Regions from separate parts of the Paenibacillus sp. FSL R5-0527 genome, predicted to be linked through region 1. Evidence: riboswitches for the same ligand, from Rfam matches in the RefSeq annotation. Region 1 holds a riboswitch; the other holds the start of a gene.
What was found. Region 1 has a riboswitch for cyclic di-GMP ahead of NYE69_RS26670 (chemotaxis protein CheA). Riboswitches for the same ligand answer to the same signal wherever they lie in the genome.

Region 2: it holds a riboswitch for cyclic di-GMP, as region 1 does, so the genes downstream of both, NYE69_RS25750 (S-layer homology domain-containing protein) here and NYE69_RS26670 (chemotaxis protein CheA) in region 1, are expected to answer to the same signal.

The regions. Positions count from the first base shown of each region.
Region 1 is NZ_JBBOYI010000001.1:5,999,303-6,006,572, reverse strand. It holds gene NYE69_RS26675 (WIAG-tail domain) at 1-2,796, shown strand, start outside; cyclic di-GMP riboswitch class I at 3,406-3,494, shown strand; gene NYE69_RS26670 (chemotaxis protein CheA) at 3,630-5,825, shown strand; gene NYE69_RS26665 (chemotaxis protein CheW) at 5,852-6,346, shown strand; gene NYE69_RS26660 (methyl-accepting chemotaxis protein) at 6,375-7,270, shown strand, end outside.
Region 2 is NZ_JBBOYI010000001.1:5,798,777-5,806,046, reverse strand. It holds gene NYE69_RS25750 (S-layer homology domain-containing protein) at 1-2,976, opposite strand, end outside; cyclic di-GMP riboswitch class I at 3,126-3,218, opposite strand; gene NYE69_RS25745 (hypothetical protein) at 3,548-4,369, shown strand; gene NYE69_RS25740 (hypothetical protein) at 4,551-4,769, shown strand; partial or broken gene NYE69_RS25735 (GntR family transcriptional regulator) at 4,810-4,961, shown strand; gene NYE69_RS25730 (AraC family transcriptional regulator) at 5,566-6,429, opposite strand; gene NYE69_RS25725 (L-fucose isomerase) at 7,019-7,270, shown strand, end outside.

The DNA of each region.
Region 1 (7,270 bases):
GTGGACGGCGACGTGCTGGCGGAAGAGTCCGTCGGCGGCGAGCATCTGCGGCGGGGCGCGGTGCAAAGCGGACATCTCGCCGCCGAGGCCGTACAAAGCGATCATTTGGCCTCCGGGACCGTACGTGCGCAGCATCTGGCGGAGGCCAGCGTAGAGGGGCGGCATATCGGCAAAGCGGCGATCGCATCGGGGCATCTCGCACCCGAAGCGGTCGAAGGCTTTCACCTGTCGGCCGAACTGCTGCGAAGCGGGCTGCTGCCGGCAGACGGGATCGGCGGGGAGGATATTCATCCCTTGTCGATAAGCCGGGCACATCTTCAGTCCAGAGCCGTGGATGCCGACGTGCTGGCCGCGGAGTCGGTCGGTGCCGAGCATCTGCAGCGGAGCGCGGTGCAAAGCAGGAATCTCGCCGCGGAGTCGGTGCAGAGCGCCCATTTGGCTCCCGAGATCGTAAGATCGCTGCATCTGGCGAAGGAGAGCATAGAGGGACGGCACATCGAGGATGCAGCGATCGCATCCCGCCACATTGCCGCGAAATCGGTGCAGGGCGCTCATCTGGCTCCTGAAGCCGTAGGGCCGCAGCATTTGGCGGAGGCTAGCATAGAGGGGCGGCATATTGGGGAAGCGGCGATCGCATCGCGCCACATTGCGCGCGAAGCGATCGGGAGTGCGCACCTGTCGGCCGAACTGCAGCGAAGCGGGCTGCTGCCGGCAGAAGGGATCGACGGTGAGGATATTCACCCGCTGTCGATAGGCCGGGCGCATCTGCAGTCTGAAGCCGTGGACGGCGAGGTGCTGGCCGAGGGAGCGGTTGGCGGCGAGCATCTGCGGCGGGGAGCGGTGCAAAGCGGGCATCTCGCCGCAGAGTCGGTGCAGGGCGCTCATCTGGCCGCTGAAGCCGTAGGGCCGCAGCATCTGGCGAAGGGGAGCGTAGAGGGGCGGCATATTGGGAAAGCGGCGATCGCATCGCGTCACATAGCCGCGGAGTCGGTGCAGGGCGCTCATCTGGCTCCTGAAGCCGTAGGGCCGCAGCATTTGGCGGAGGCTAGCATAGAGGGGCGGCATATTGGGGAAGCGGCGATCGCATCGCGCCACATTGCGCGCGAAGCGATCGGGAGTGCGCACCTGTCGGCCGAACTGCAGCGAAGCGGGCTGCTGCCGGCAGAAGGGATCGACGGTGAGGATATTCACCCGCTGTCAATAGGCCGGGCGCATCTGCAGTCTGAAGCCGTGGACGGCGAGGTGCTGGCCGAGGGAGCGGTTGGCGGCGAGCATCTGCGGCGGGGAGCGGTGCAAAGCGGGCATCTCGCCGCGGAGTCGGTGCAGGGCGCTCATCTGGCCGCTGAAGCCGTAGGGCCGCAGCATCTGGCGAAGGGGAGCGTAGAGGGGCGGCATATTGGCGAAGCGGCGATCACTTCCCGCCACATTGCCGCCGAGTCGATCGATGTCCGGCATTTGTCGGCCGAACTGCAGCGAAACGGTCTGCTGCCGGCAGACGGTATCGGAGAAGAGGATATTCATCCGCTGTCGATAGGCCGGGCGCATCTGCAGTCCGAAGCCGTGGACGGCGAAGTGCTGGCCGAGGGAGCGGTTGGCGGTGAGCATCTGCAGCGGGGAGCGGTGCAAAGCGGGCATCTCGCCGCAGAGTCGGTGCAGAGCGCTCATCTGGCCGCTGAAGCCGTAGGGCCGCAGCATCTGGCACAGGGGAGCATAGAGGGACGGCATATTGGCGAAGCGGCAATCGCATCGCGTCACCTAGCCGCAGAGTCGGTGCAGGGCGCTCATTTGGCCCCTGAGTCCGTGCGGGCGCTGCATCTGGCGAAGGAGAGCGTGGAAGGCCGGCATATCGAGGAAGCGGCGATCGCATCCCGCCACATCGGCCCCGAGTCGATCGATGTCTGGCATCTGTCGGCCGAACTGCAGCGAAACGGGCTGCTTCCGGAAGAAGGGATCGACGGTGAGGATATTCATCCGCTGTCGATAGGCCGGGCGCATCTGCAGGCTGAAGCCGTAGACGGCGAGGTGCTGGCCGAGGAGTCGGTCGGCGGCGAGCATCTGCGGCGGGGAGCGGTGCAAAGCGGGCATCTCGCCGCAGAGTCGGTGCAGAGCGCTCATTTGGCTCCTGAGTCCGTGCGGGCACTGCATCTGGCGAAGGAGAGCGTGGAAGGCCGGCATATCGAGGAAGCGGCAATCGCATCGCGTCACATCGGCCCCGAGTCGATCGATGTCTGGCATCTGTCGGCTGAACTGCAGCGAAACGGGCTGCTGCCGGAAAAAGGGATCGGTGGCGAGGACATTCAGCCATTGTCGATAGATCGGGTACACCTTCAGGCCGGTGTTGTGGATGCCGACATTCTGGCCGAGGAGTCGGTCGGCGGCGAGCATCTGCAGCAGGGAGCGGTGCAAAGCGGGCATATTGCAAACGCGGCGGTCGGCAGCGCACAGCTTGCCGATGAAGCGATTGCCTCGCGCCACCTGAAAACCGGCGCGGTCGGCGCGGAGCACCTTGCCTTTACTCCGGTCCAGACGCTGCTGGACCAGCCGGCCAAACAGCTGTTTGGAATGTCGGCGTTTTTGTTGCAGCGCGATGAGGCCGAAACGCAAGTGAAGGTTGAATTTGAAGAGCCGTTTGCTAATCCTAACTTTGTTATCGTTGCAATGACGAACCATTCGGCTTTTTACGCCACGCTAAGCGAACAAACTCAGGAATCGGCCGTCATTACGATTTCCAGGCTGAAGGAAAGCCATGTCCACTACGGCTTCGTCATGTGGATTGCCATCGGAAACGCGCATTAGAGTGTAGGGCCGATAAGATCGTAGCAGGGCCGCCGAGTTTATTCGGCGGCTTTTTGCCGTGCCAGCCGGGCGGGGATTTATTCCTGTCTGTGCCTTATTCGTAGTGGGACTGACGGCATGGGCTGCGTATGCAGCGATGGGCCGTATCCATTGGAAAAATCCAATAGATTGACGGAAATCAAACACAATTTTGAACTCACATTGGAAGTATCCAATAAACTTCGCTTAAATCGCCCATTTTGCACCTTGCCGAGTCTCATCTATTGGAAAGTATCCAATCAAGCCTCCATATTTACGATTGAATTTCCATTTTAATTGGATATATCCAATGAGGTTTCGCCGGGGCTGTTTGTGGCTTCGCTGATCCGCCCTGAATCCGCCCTGAATCCGTCCTGAATCCGTCCTGAAGCTCCTGAAGCTGTCCCTGAAGTTCCTTAAAACTGCCCGGAACTGCGTCGGATTACCTAAGGCCTGGCCGTGATTCCGGCTGGAAAAACGGCTGCATATTTCGCCGGTCAATCGGGCTTTCTCACGGCTCAGACCGGCCGTTTTTAGTATTTACACAGCCTGCTCAGGCGTGTTAGTATGAAACCAACTAAAAAATAGCAAAGACTAGAAGGGCAAACTTGCCGAAAGACAAGGACGCAAAGCCACGGGCCTAAAGTACCAGCAACAGCTACGGCAGCCGGGTTTCTATAGTTGGATAGGCGTCCTCTCTTTCTTCGGGTTCTCTTTCTTCGCTAGAAGGTTCATGAAGAAGGAGTTTTTTTATGTCTGAAATTTGTCGAAAAAGCATCAATAATGTCGAATTATGTAAAACGGGGAGATAGTTTATGGCAGAACGAGAAAATAGCGATCCGTTATTAGAGGTCTATCTTCACGAAAATTCGCAGCTGCTCGAGCAGTTGGAACAGATCATCCTGGAATGCGAAGAGCTTAACGCTTTTCCGTCCGCCGCCATCCACGACATTTTCCGCATTATGCACACGATCAAAGGCTCCTCCACGATGATGAATTTCGATAACATCGCGGCTTTGTCGCACATCATGGAAGATCTGTTTGCGTTTATCCGCGAACATCAGCCCCGCTTGGCCGATTGCACGGCGTTGTCCGAGCTGGTGCTGCAGGGCGGCGATTTCATTAAGCTTGAGCTGTATAAGATCAGGCAGGGCGATTCTCCTGACGGGGACGCATCTTCGCTGAAAAGCAGCATTACCGGATATTTGGAAGAACTAAAAGCCGCACAGCATCCCGGGCCGGCTGTTTCCCCTCTTCGAGGCCCCGAGACCGGCAAACGTCAGGACGGTGAGGATTCCGCTTCCGGGGCTCATTTAAAAGCCGTTCTTTATTTTGATGACGATTACAACATGGAGAATGTTCGGGCATATCAAGTCGTTCACAGCCTGCAGGAAATGACCGAGCAATTCGCCTACTGGCCCGAGGACATTGCCGAAAATCCCGAAACAGCCTCGCTCATAAGAGAGCAGGGCTTCCAAATTCTGTTCCGGAACGGCGAATCCGCGGACACGGTAGCTGCTTACCTGTCGCAGGCGCCATCCTTAAAGCATTTGGAAATGATCAATTTGCCGGAACAAAGCCGGGCAGAGCCTGAGGCTGAGACGGCCGCCGCGGCAGAGACGCTTCAGCCGATACCCGAAGCGGAAGCGCGAACAGGAGAGTCTACGGCGGCACATTCTGCAGCGCACGCTGCAGCACTTTCTACGGACGCTGCACCAGCCTCCCCTTCCGAGCCGGGCGCCGCCGAACCCTCCCAGGTGCCGGGAGCGGCTGCCCGCACTTCGCAGGCGCCGGAGGCCAAAACGCAGGATATTGCCAGAGCTAATGCCTCGCAGCATTCCAGTTTCATCAGCGTGAATTTGGCCAAGCTCGACGAGTTGATGGACCTGGTCGGCGAGCTCGTCATCGCCGAATCGATGGTCACGCAAAACCCGGAATTGGCCGGACTGGAGCTTGAACAGTTTCAGAAGGCCGCTCGGCATCTGCGGAAGATCACCGGCGAAATCCAAGACAAGGTCATGTCGATCCGCATGGTGCCGCTGGTTAATACGTTCCAAAAAATGAACCGCATCGTACGGGATATGTGCAGAAAACAGGATAAGTCAGTCCGGCTGGAACTGCTTGGCGAGGATACGGAAGTGGACAAAAACATCATCGAGCACATCTCCGATCCGATCATGCACCTTGTGCGGAACGCGATCGACCACGGCATCGAAACGCCGGAGGAACGCTTGGCGGCAGGTAAGGAAGAATCCGCGACGTTGACCCTTGAAGCGAAAAACGTCGGCAACGAGGTATTCATTATCGTGCGCGACGACGGCAGGGGGCTGAACAAAGCGAAAATTTTACAGCGCGCCCGCGAGCGGCAAATGCTGTTCAAGGACGAGTCGGAGATGAGCGACCGCGAGATTTACAACTTGATCTTTCTCCCCGGCTTCTCCACGAAAGAGGTCATTACCGAGTATAGCGGGCGAGGGGTCGGCATGGATGTCGTGATGCGCAATATCGAAAGCGTCGGCGGGAATGTGTCGGTGGACAGCGCGGCAGGCGAAGGAACGACGATTACGATCCGCATTCCGCTGACGCTGGCGATTATCGACGGCATGAACGTGAAGGTGGGGAAAGCGAGATACACAATCCCGACGACGGCGATCAAGGAATCATTCCGCGCCGCCCCCGGCAGCGTGGTCACCGATCCCGACGGCAACGAAATGGTCATGGTGCGCGGGCAGTGCTACGGCGTACTGCGCCTTTACGAACGGTATAAGGTCAAGACCGAGATTACCGCGATGGAAGACGGGATTTTGATCATGGTGGAGCAGGACGGCACGCCGTTTTGCGTTTTTGCCGACGAATTGCTCGGGCAGCAGCAGGTTGTGGTCAAGAGCTTGCCGGCGTATATCCGTAAAATTCGGAACATCGGGGGCTTGGCTGGCTGCACGATGCTCGGGGACGGAAGCATCAGCCTGATCCTCGATGTCGGGGGACTCGTCAAGGCATCGGCATCATAGGACAACCAAGCAAAGGAGAGGGAGACATGGCGAATCAAGAGGCAAGCCTGCCGCTGGAGCAGGACGACGACACGCAGAAAGGAAAGTTCCTCACGTTTATGATCGGGAGCGATGTTTACGGCATCGAAATCAAATTCGTCACCGAAATCATCGGCATCCAGGCGATTACCGAGGTGCCGGAGTTGCCGGAGCATATCCGCGGCATCATCAATTTGCGCGGCAAAATCATTCCGGTCATGGACGTGAGGCTGCGCTTCAAAAAGCCGTTCCGGGAGTATAACGACCGGACCTGCATCATCGTCGTGGATATGAAGGACATTTCGATCGGGCTGATCGTCGACAGTGTCGCCGAGGTCGTCACGATTGCGGAAGAGGATATCGTTCCTCCGCCGGAGATCAAAAGCGGCAGCCAGCAAGGTTTTATCAAAGGGGTCGGAAAAGTCGGCGGCGAAGTCAAGCTGCTGCTGGACGGCGACAAGCTGCTTCATCATGATGAAGCGGAAAATTTAAGTCAACTGTAAACGAAAACCGCAACGGGGGTTATGGAAAATGATGAAGCTAACGATCAAAGCAAGATTAATCCTGTCCTTTAGTCTTTTGGTTCTCTCCCTGGTCGGCCTCGGAGTGTATTCGATCAATTCGTTAAACCAAGTGAATCAGCAGTCCACGGTCATCAGCGATACATGGCTCCCGGCGATGGATGCGGCCCATGTCATGAACACGGCCACTTCCGATTACCGGACCACCGAATTGCGGATTATTTTGGCGGAGAACGACCCGCAGGGATTGAAAGAGATGAAAGAGCGTTTAAATAATAAAGTCCAGGAATTGCAGCAGCTGATGACCGGTTACGAGGAGCGGACCCAAAACGACGAAGAGGCCGCCCGGCTGTATAACGTGTTTAAACAGGAGTGGGCCGGTTATTTGCAGATCAGCGACCAAATCATCGGATTGGTCGATCAGCATAAAGAGGCCGAAGCGCTGGAGCTCATGAGCGGAACCTCCGAGAAGGAATTCGATCAGGCTTCAAACGCTTTGCTCGATTTGGTGAAATACAATCAAACGAATTCGCAAAAAGCGAGCGATGATGGTGATAAAGCTTACGCCGGCACGATCACCATCCTGACTACACTTATTATCGTCATCACGCTGATCGCCATCGGCCTGGCTTTCCTGATCGTCCTCGGCATCACGAAGCCGATCCGCAAGCTGTCCGAAGCGGCCGAGGAAATGGCGCTGGGCAATGTAAACATCAACGTGGAGACGAAGAGCAAGGACGAGATCGGTCAATTGATGCAGTCGTTTGCCCGCATGATCGCCAGCATCCGCGAGCAGGCCCAGGCGGTAGAGATGGTGGCGAGCGGGGATCTGACCGTGCAGGTGAGAGTAAGATCGGAAAACGACCTCATGGGTAAAAAAATTCAAGAAATGATCGAACGCAACAA
Region 2 (7,270 bases), 200 kb from region 1:
CGTGTGGTTTGCAACTTCCGGAGTATATCCTTCTACCTGTTTAGCGGAGAGCTCTATTCCGGCACCAATGCGGCCTTTGTAGATCTCCTGTGCGGCCAACTCGTTACCTGTTTCTCGATCGCGATAAGAGACGGTGACCTGTGCCAGTTCAGCCGGTTCGCCTTTAACGTAGTAGATGGTATATTCCTGTCCAGCTTCTAGTGTAATTTTAATGTCGTATTTGGTTTGTTCCGGGAAATAAACGACATCGGTCACTGAAATTGGTTCAGGATAAAAGACCAAATTCGTTCCGGCGATACCTTTGGAAGCCGTTGGCTCGATAAGCTCTTCATCGGTCTCGCGGTCCACATGGTGGATCGTTACAATACGCTCCTGACCGGTATTGCCTTGGGCATACTTGAATACGAATTGCTGCACCTGATCTTCCGTGAAGGTGTACGGCACTTCATAAGCGTGCGGTTTGTAAACCGCCCCCGTAACGGTGTCTGTGTAATCTTTGGCCGTCAGGGTAATTTTTTCGCCTACTTTGCCCGAACGCTCAGTTGGATTGAGCAAGTCTTTACCTGTCTGTTGATCCACGTATCTGACGGTCAGAGTCCTGCTGTCATCCGGTTCGGTGGCGTTGGCTGTGTAGTAGAAGATATGCGGAGCGTTTTCCACGCCGAGCTTGTAGCTGGAGCTGGACTTCACCGGGGTGTAGCCCGGGATGCCAATCGCTTTGAGCTCGAGCGTTTGCCCGGTCACGCCTTCAACCGTAGTTGGGTCAGCGAGTTTCTTGTTGGTGCCTTGCTCGAGGTACTGTACTTCTACGCTTTGCTTATCGGCGACGTAGTAGAAGGTGTACTCGTTATTGCCCTCGGCTTTAACCACGTACTCGGCAGTTTTGTTTTCCGGAGTGTAGCCCGGAATTTCAGCTGCCGTCAGAGTTACAGTTTCGCCGGTGTGTCCCGTCACAGTGCGAGGTTCGATCAGTTCATTCCCCAATTCCTTCTCCACGAACTTCACTGTAACGGTTTGTTCGCTCGGTGTGTAGTAGAAGATATGCGGAGCATTTTCCACGCCAAGCTTATAGTTGTAAGTTGGCTCCACCGGGGTGTAGCCCGGGATGCCGATCGCTTTGAGCTCGAGCGTTTGCCCGGTCACGCCTTCAACCGTAGTTGGGTCGGCGAGTTTCTTGTTGGTGCCTTGCTCGAGATACTGCACTTCTACGCTCTGCTTATTAGCGACGTAGTAGAAGGTGTACTCGTTATTGCCCTCGGCTTTGATCGTGTACTCGGCAGTTTTGTTTTCCGGAGTGTAGCCCGGAATTTCGACAGCCGTTAGAGTTACTTTTTGCCCAGCGACACCTTTTACCGTAATTGATTGAGCGAGTTCCTTTTCTGTTCCCTGCTCCAAATAATGAACGGTAACTGTCCGTTCAACCGCTTCCTCATAACCAAACCAAACTGTCGGTGTCGGATTGGTAGCGGTAAGCCGGATGCTAACAGGATTTTCTCCTACCTTCAACTGATACCCGGCAATGTTTTTGGCCGATACGGAATATTCCGCAGCCCCGATCGGCAAAGCCTCATTCCCGTTTTGATCCTTGTAGTACTCGCTATAAAGCGATTCCGCGAATTCCGGCCCTTCCACTTCAACGCCTTCGGCATTGACAGGCTTGCCGCTCGCATTGACTTTATAGCCCTTCATGAGGATGGAACCGTTGCCGATGCTTACTTTCGGCACCTCAAAATCCTTCGAAACTTTCTCGCCCGTAACATTCGTATATTCGATTGTCGTTTTGCCGTTCGTAGGATAGAGGACATTAGAAACGGGGTTTTTGGATTGGTCCAAGACCACTTTGTAAGTTAATGTAGCAGGTTCACCTTCGGCGATATTGCCGACGTCCCAAGTAAATGTCTCGGTTGCGGCGTTCCAAGTTACCGTACCTTGCGATGCGGAATAATCCTGAGGACTGACTTGTTCGCCTTGTTTCTTGAGATTGAACATGTCTCCCATCGGATCAACGACTTTGGCATTTTGAGCCGCATAGGAAATCTTTCCGGCCATTTCGCGGAAAATCGTGTTCAATTCATCGCTGTTGGCAGGGAAGTAGCCTTCGCTTTGAATGTCTTTTAACACATTTATCGCGTTGCTGTTGTTTGAAACTTCCAAGCCTACCGAAAAGATCTTGAGCCCTGCATCTTTGGCGATTTTTGCTTCGGAAATGGTACCGATGCCGTTATCCTTGACTTGATAATTGTTAATGTTGTAGGTGTCGTTTTTACAGTTAAAACCAAAGATATTACAATCATAGTTTTTAAAAGTAAAATCTGCACCTGTCCCAAGGGTTTTTCCGTAATCAAAACTCGTAATCGAAAAGTTGTTGCTGCTGTTAGGCCAGTTGAATCCTTCAGCATGTGTTCCCTTGAAGCTGAATGTCGGTTCACCGTCGCTTAACAACACGATTATTTTGTTTTGCGCGATACTGTTCGCCAACAGGTCACTAGCTTTCTTCAAGCCCGCCTGGATATTCGTTCCGCCGGTCGGTTCAATACCTTCTATGGCATTTTTCAAAGCGTTCTTATTGCCAGCACCTTTAAAACCTGAGACAAGGGTAGAGGATTTATTAAATGAGACCACAGCGATTTGGGTGGAAGAGTTTGGTAACAGCAAATTATCCACAAATTTCTTTGCGGCATCTTTAGCGTTATCCATCTTCGATGGTGTAAACCATCCGCTTCGCTGGTCCATGCTCCCCGACTTATCGATGACCAGCACGATGTCCGAGCTTGTCCGGACGTTTTTTCCCTCAGCCTTGAGCGTAATTTCCCATTCGCCAGGGCTCCCTGTAGGTTGGGCGGTTTTGCTCAATTGAATGGCTCCGGGATTCGGCCAGACGGGGTCCCCCAAACTTGCGCCGAAGACGGACAGGGGGCTGGCAAAAAGCGAAAACATGCAAATCCAGGACAATATTATTTTTAACCCGCGTTTCATTGGTTCCTCCTCATTTTTTCATAGAATTCCTCCCTTTCAGGCACTAATTTTCTACCCTCCTTGCTTTGGGTATATTATATATCTCACGGAAAAATCCGTTGAGAACGAGGTGAAAATAAAAAAGGCTGCATAAACAATAGTATTCATTGTTATGCAGCCGGACGGTCATTAATTCGCTTGTCGAATTGTTAGACTCCAAGGCTTTGCGACCTAATCTTTCGATTAGTGTGCCGAATATTCGATTATAGTTAAAAAGACCTGCTCGTAGTAAAATATTACTAATATCCTATCAAACAATTTCAATATATTTCAAAAAAAAGCACTTGTCAACAATGTAATAGATAAAATAATCACAGTATAGACAATCCAATCTTCTAAAAAATGGGAAATATTCACAAAGAAAGGGCATACTTTTTTTGGGATATTATCGTAAAAAGACAAACGGTGTTCCTCTTTTTTCAATGGTTAAATAATTTCAAACATTAAATAGCAGAAATGACACAGAACTAGTGTAGCATTGTTATACAATAAAAGAAGCGCATGAAATTTTGGTTAAAGGAGCTCAAATGTATTGAACAAAAAGGCACTCCAGTTTGTAATAGGTATCATGATTTGTTCGGCGATTCTATCGGCTTGCGGGAATATAACAAGCGCGCCTGCTTCCACGGAAAAAACAAAAACAGAAGTTACTCAAACGAAAAATGAAACCAGCCCTGCAACTGATAATAGTAAGGGATCTCAAAAAACAATCAGTCTCGATGTCGATGGCGAGATTTATAAGGTGGCAGTAAAAGACGAAAATGCGGAGAAATATACCTTTGCCGTTAAAACACCCAAAGGAATGGTCTGGATTCCTGCGCCTACGCTAGAGCAGCGTCCTGATACGGAAAGTTATCCAGAGTACTATCCTACCGAGCCTTTTAGTATATATCTAAGTAATGCAAAAGATAATACGCTGGATATCAACACATCGACGAAACTTCTAACCCTCCCCCTCAAAGATGGCGAAGCCGATGTCGAAGTTGATGACTTATTTGCCGTAAACGATACGATTTTATATCATACCGTTTCCGATTTTCGTGGTGGCGCTCAGCCTCTAAGACAACAATTATGGGCAATGAATGTTAATGATCCAAGCAGCAACAAGGTCATCGAAGAATTTCATGCCTCTGGAGGCAGATTTTATCATTATACAATAGATAATTCGGAAGGTTTGTACGTGGGCGTTTACACTACGCCAGGCAATCCGGATGGGAGTTACACCAATGAAGCATTTGTCTATAACACCAAAACCGGTCAGAAAGAGATACTTAGGGATTTCGAATTCGATAGCGGGGAAATTCAATTTACTTATGAAGGAAAAAAACATTTATACGAACTGACAATAAAGTAAAAATAGAAAGTGCGTCGTGAATATTCACGACGCACTTTCTAATGAACATATCGATTCGCCATTAAACATTATAACGTTTATCCAAAAGAGGCGAGTAAAGTGAAAGAAAGATTCGTTCTCCGCCATCTTAAACGGGGGACCGGAGAAAAGATCGACGTCGTGGACGGAAAAATAGAATGGGGTGGGAGACGGTTTCGCCAGCGGGATCATCCACGGCGAGCTGGAGGGCTTCGCCAGCAGGATCATCCACGAGGGCTTCGCCCCTGTGCAAACCGTCCGGTTTGCGGCCGCAGCGGGGATACTGGCGCATACCGTGCCGGGCGACACCCCAATGGCGGCGGAGGCGGAAATCCACCGGGGGATGGAGCAATCCTCCCCGGGGATGTGGAAAGGTAGGTAAACAGGGTCGTGAGTTTGCCTGTAAAGATAGACCGTTATATTTGCAAATTAAAAACATCATCAAGGAGCGGATTCTCCACGGCGTTTACCCGCTGGGGACGAAATCCCCTCCGAGCAGCAGCTTGAGCAGGAGTTTGCAGTAAGCAAGATTACTGTCCGCGGGGCGATTCAGGAGCTCGTTCAGGAGTTTTACGATGCATAAGAAACGCCTGCGCGCCAGTGTACGGCGTTCACTTATTCCAATAAAGGCTGTCCTGGCAGGGGTTCCAATCCGCTTCTGGAGAGCCGGGGGACATTACTTTTGTCGGCTCGCGCTTTTTTGCTGGCACCGTGCGAACGGAGGGGACCAAATGCAAAAATGCATTTGATTTTTCCGCAAACCGCCATTTTCGAGCAAGCGAAATGCAAAAATGCATTTGATTTACAGCCGTTCGATAAAAAAGTCTCTTTTGACCGGATATGAACTGCACATTTGCATTTGAACCCCCCGTTTCGAGGAGTTTCGACGAAAATCGCCTGCACTTTTGCAGTTCGTAGCAGTTCGTAGCAGGTTCGCAGCAGTTCGCAGCAGTTCGCAGCAGTTCGCATACCGCTCTAGTCTCTTCTTTATCCCCGTCTATCCCCCATACCCAACGTAAGAGAACAACTTTTCTTCGGCTTATCCTGCGCCCCCACTTGATGGTTTAGCGGACAAATCCGTCGCTACGGTTTAGTGGACTACTCCGATTCTGCGTTTTACCGCACACTTCCGCTGCTCAACGCTCGGAACGCTCATCGCGCTTTTACTTTTCCGGTGCTCAACGCCCGTCCCGTTTTTGCTTTTCCGCGTCCCGGTAGGCGCTGGGCGATTGGCCGGTCACTTTTTTGAACAGCATGGAAAAATACTTGTCATTCCCATACCCGACGCGGGAAGCGATTTCATGGATTGGCGCGTCGCTATCCGACAGCAGGCGTTTGGCCTCTTCGATGCGACGGGTGATCAGGTAGTTGACGGGCGAATCGCCCAGTTCCTTTTTGAACAGGTGGGATAAATAATGCTGGCTGACGTACAGCGTGTCGGCGATTTCTTTTAACGTGATGCTGCGGGTGTAGTTTTTATCGATAAATTGCTTGGTCCGGACCGTGATTTCGTTTTTGTCCTTGAGCGGGTCAAACGGATGTTTGACGTCGACGATCCGGTACAGGAGCGTAATGAGCGACATCAACAGGTTGTTGCTGAGCGTTTCGTAGCCCAGTACCTGTGAATCGCACTCCTGCAGCATTTCGGACAGGCAGCTTTCCACTTTGTAGGCGTATTTTTCGCATGGAATGACCGGTTCCACGTACGCGGGAAGCAGCTGCCCTTGCGGGACGCCTTCGATATGCACGTTATTCAAGCCGCAGTAAATCAATTTGAACGGTTCCGGGCTCAGCGAGCGTTCCTCGTGCGGTACGCCGGCGTTGTATACGGCCACGTCCCCGGGGCGAACCTCGTACGTTTTGCCCGCGATCCGGAATTCTCCGGCACCTTCCACAATATAAATAATTTCGCAAAAATCATGGATCTGCGGCGGGGCGTAAAATCGGCGCTCATCGACGACTTGGCCGGCGAACAGCAGCTCGGGCGTTTTTTTGAAGCGAAAACGGTCGCTTTTGCGATGCGGAATTTCGATTTTCGGCACGCTAGGGTTCCTCCCCCACGATCGGATGGATACGCCTATTATATCCCAAGCGGGTGAGGTTGGAAAAAAAAGCTGGACCGTAGGCTTCACATTTCAACAAGCCGATATGATCGGGAGGCGGTTTAAGGTTTTCGCGGTCTGCCTGGCCGGGCGTTCTGATTGGAAATCTCCAATGGAATCAGAAATGAAGTGGGGATGCAGCAGTTTGATTGGATTTTTCCAATAGATGAATCCCAGCATGGCGCAATACAGACGATTAGAGCGGAATCTATTGGATATTTCCAATGAGAGGTCAAAAAGTCGTTGGATATCTGGCAATCTATTGGATTTTTCCAATGAAGGATGGGGTAGCGACGGGCTGAGAGGATCACTAGTGTACGGAACGCGAAATTCTCGCTTGTGGCAGGCCGCATATTTTCAATGGATGCGCTATTTGGAAGCTATGCCGGGGCGGATGAACGGGGCTTGCGGGAGAGGTTCACTTTTTTGCGGTTTTGTGCTGCGAATAAGGCAATATAGTAGGTTCACGAAGCCGGTTAGCTCATTTTAAAATGAGACCATATTCCAAGGCCAAGGAGGCAGGACAGGTATGGTTGAAAACGATTACAGATGGAGAAACGGATTTCCGAAAATCGGCATTCGCCCAACGATTGACGGCAGACGGCGAGGAGTCCGCGAATCGCTTGAGGAACAGACGATGAACCTGGCCAAGGCGGTTGCGCGCCTGCTCAGCGCCGAGCTGCGTTATCCGAACGGCCGGCCGGTGGAATGCGTCATTGCCGACACATGTATCGGCGGGGTAGCGGAAGCGGCGGCCGCGGCAAAAAAATTCAAGCAAGCC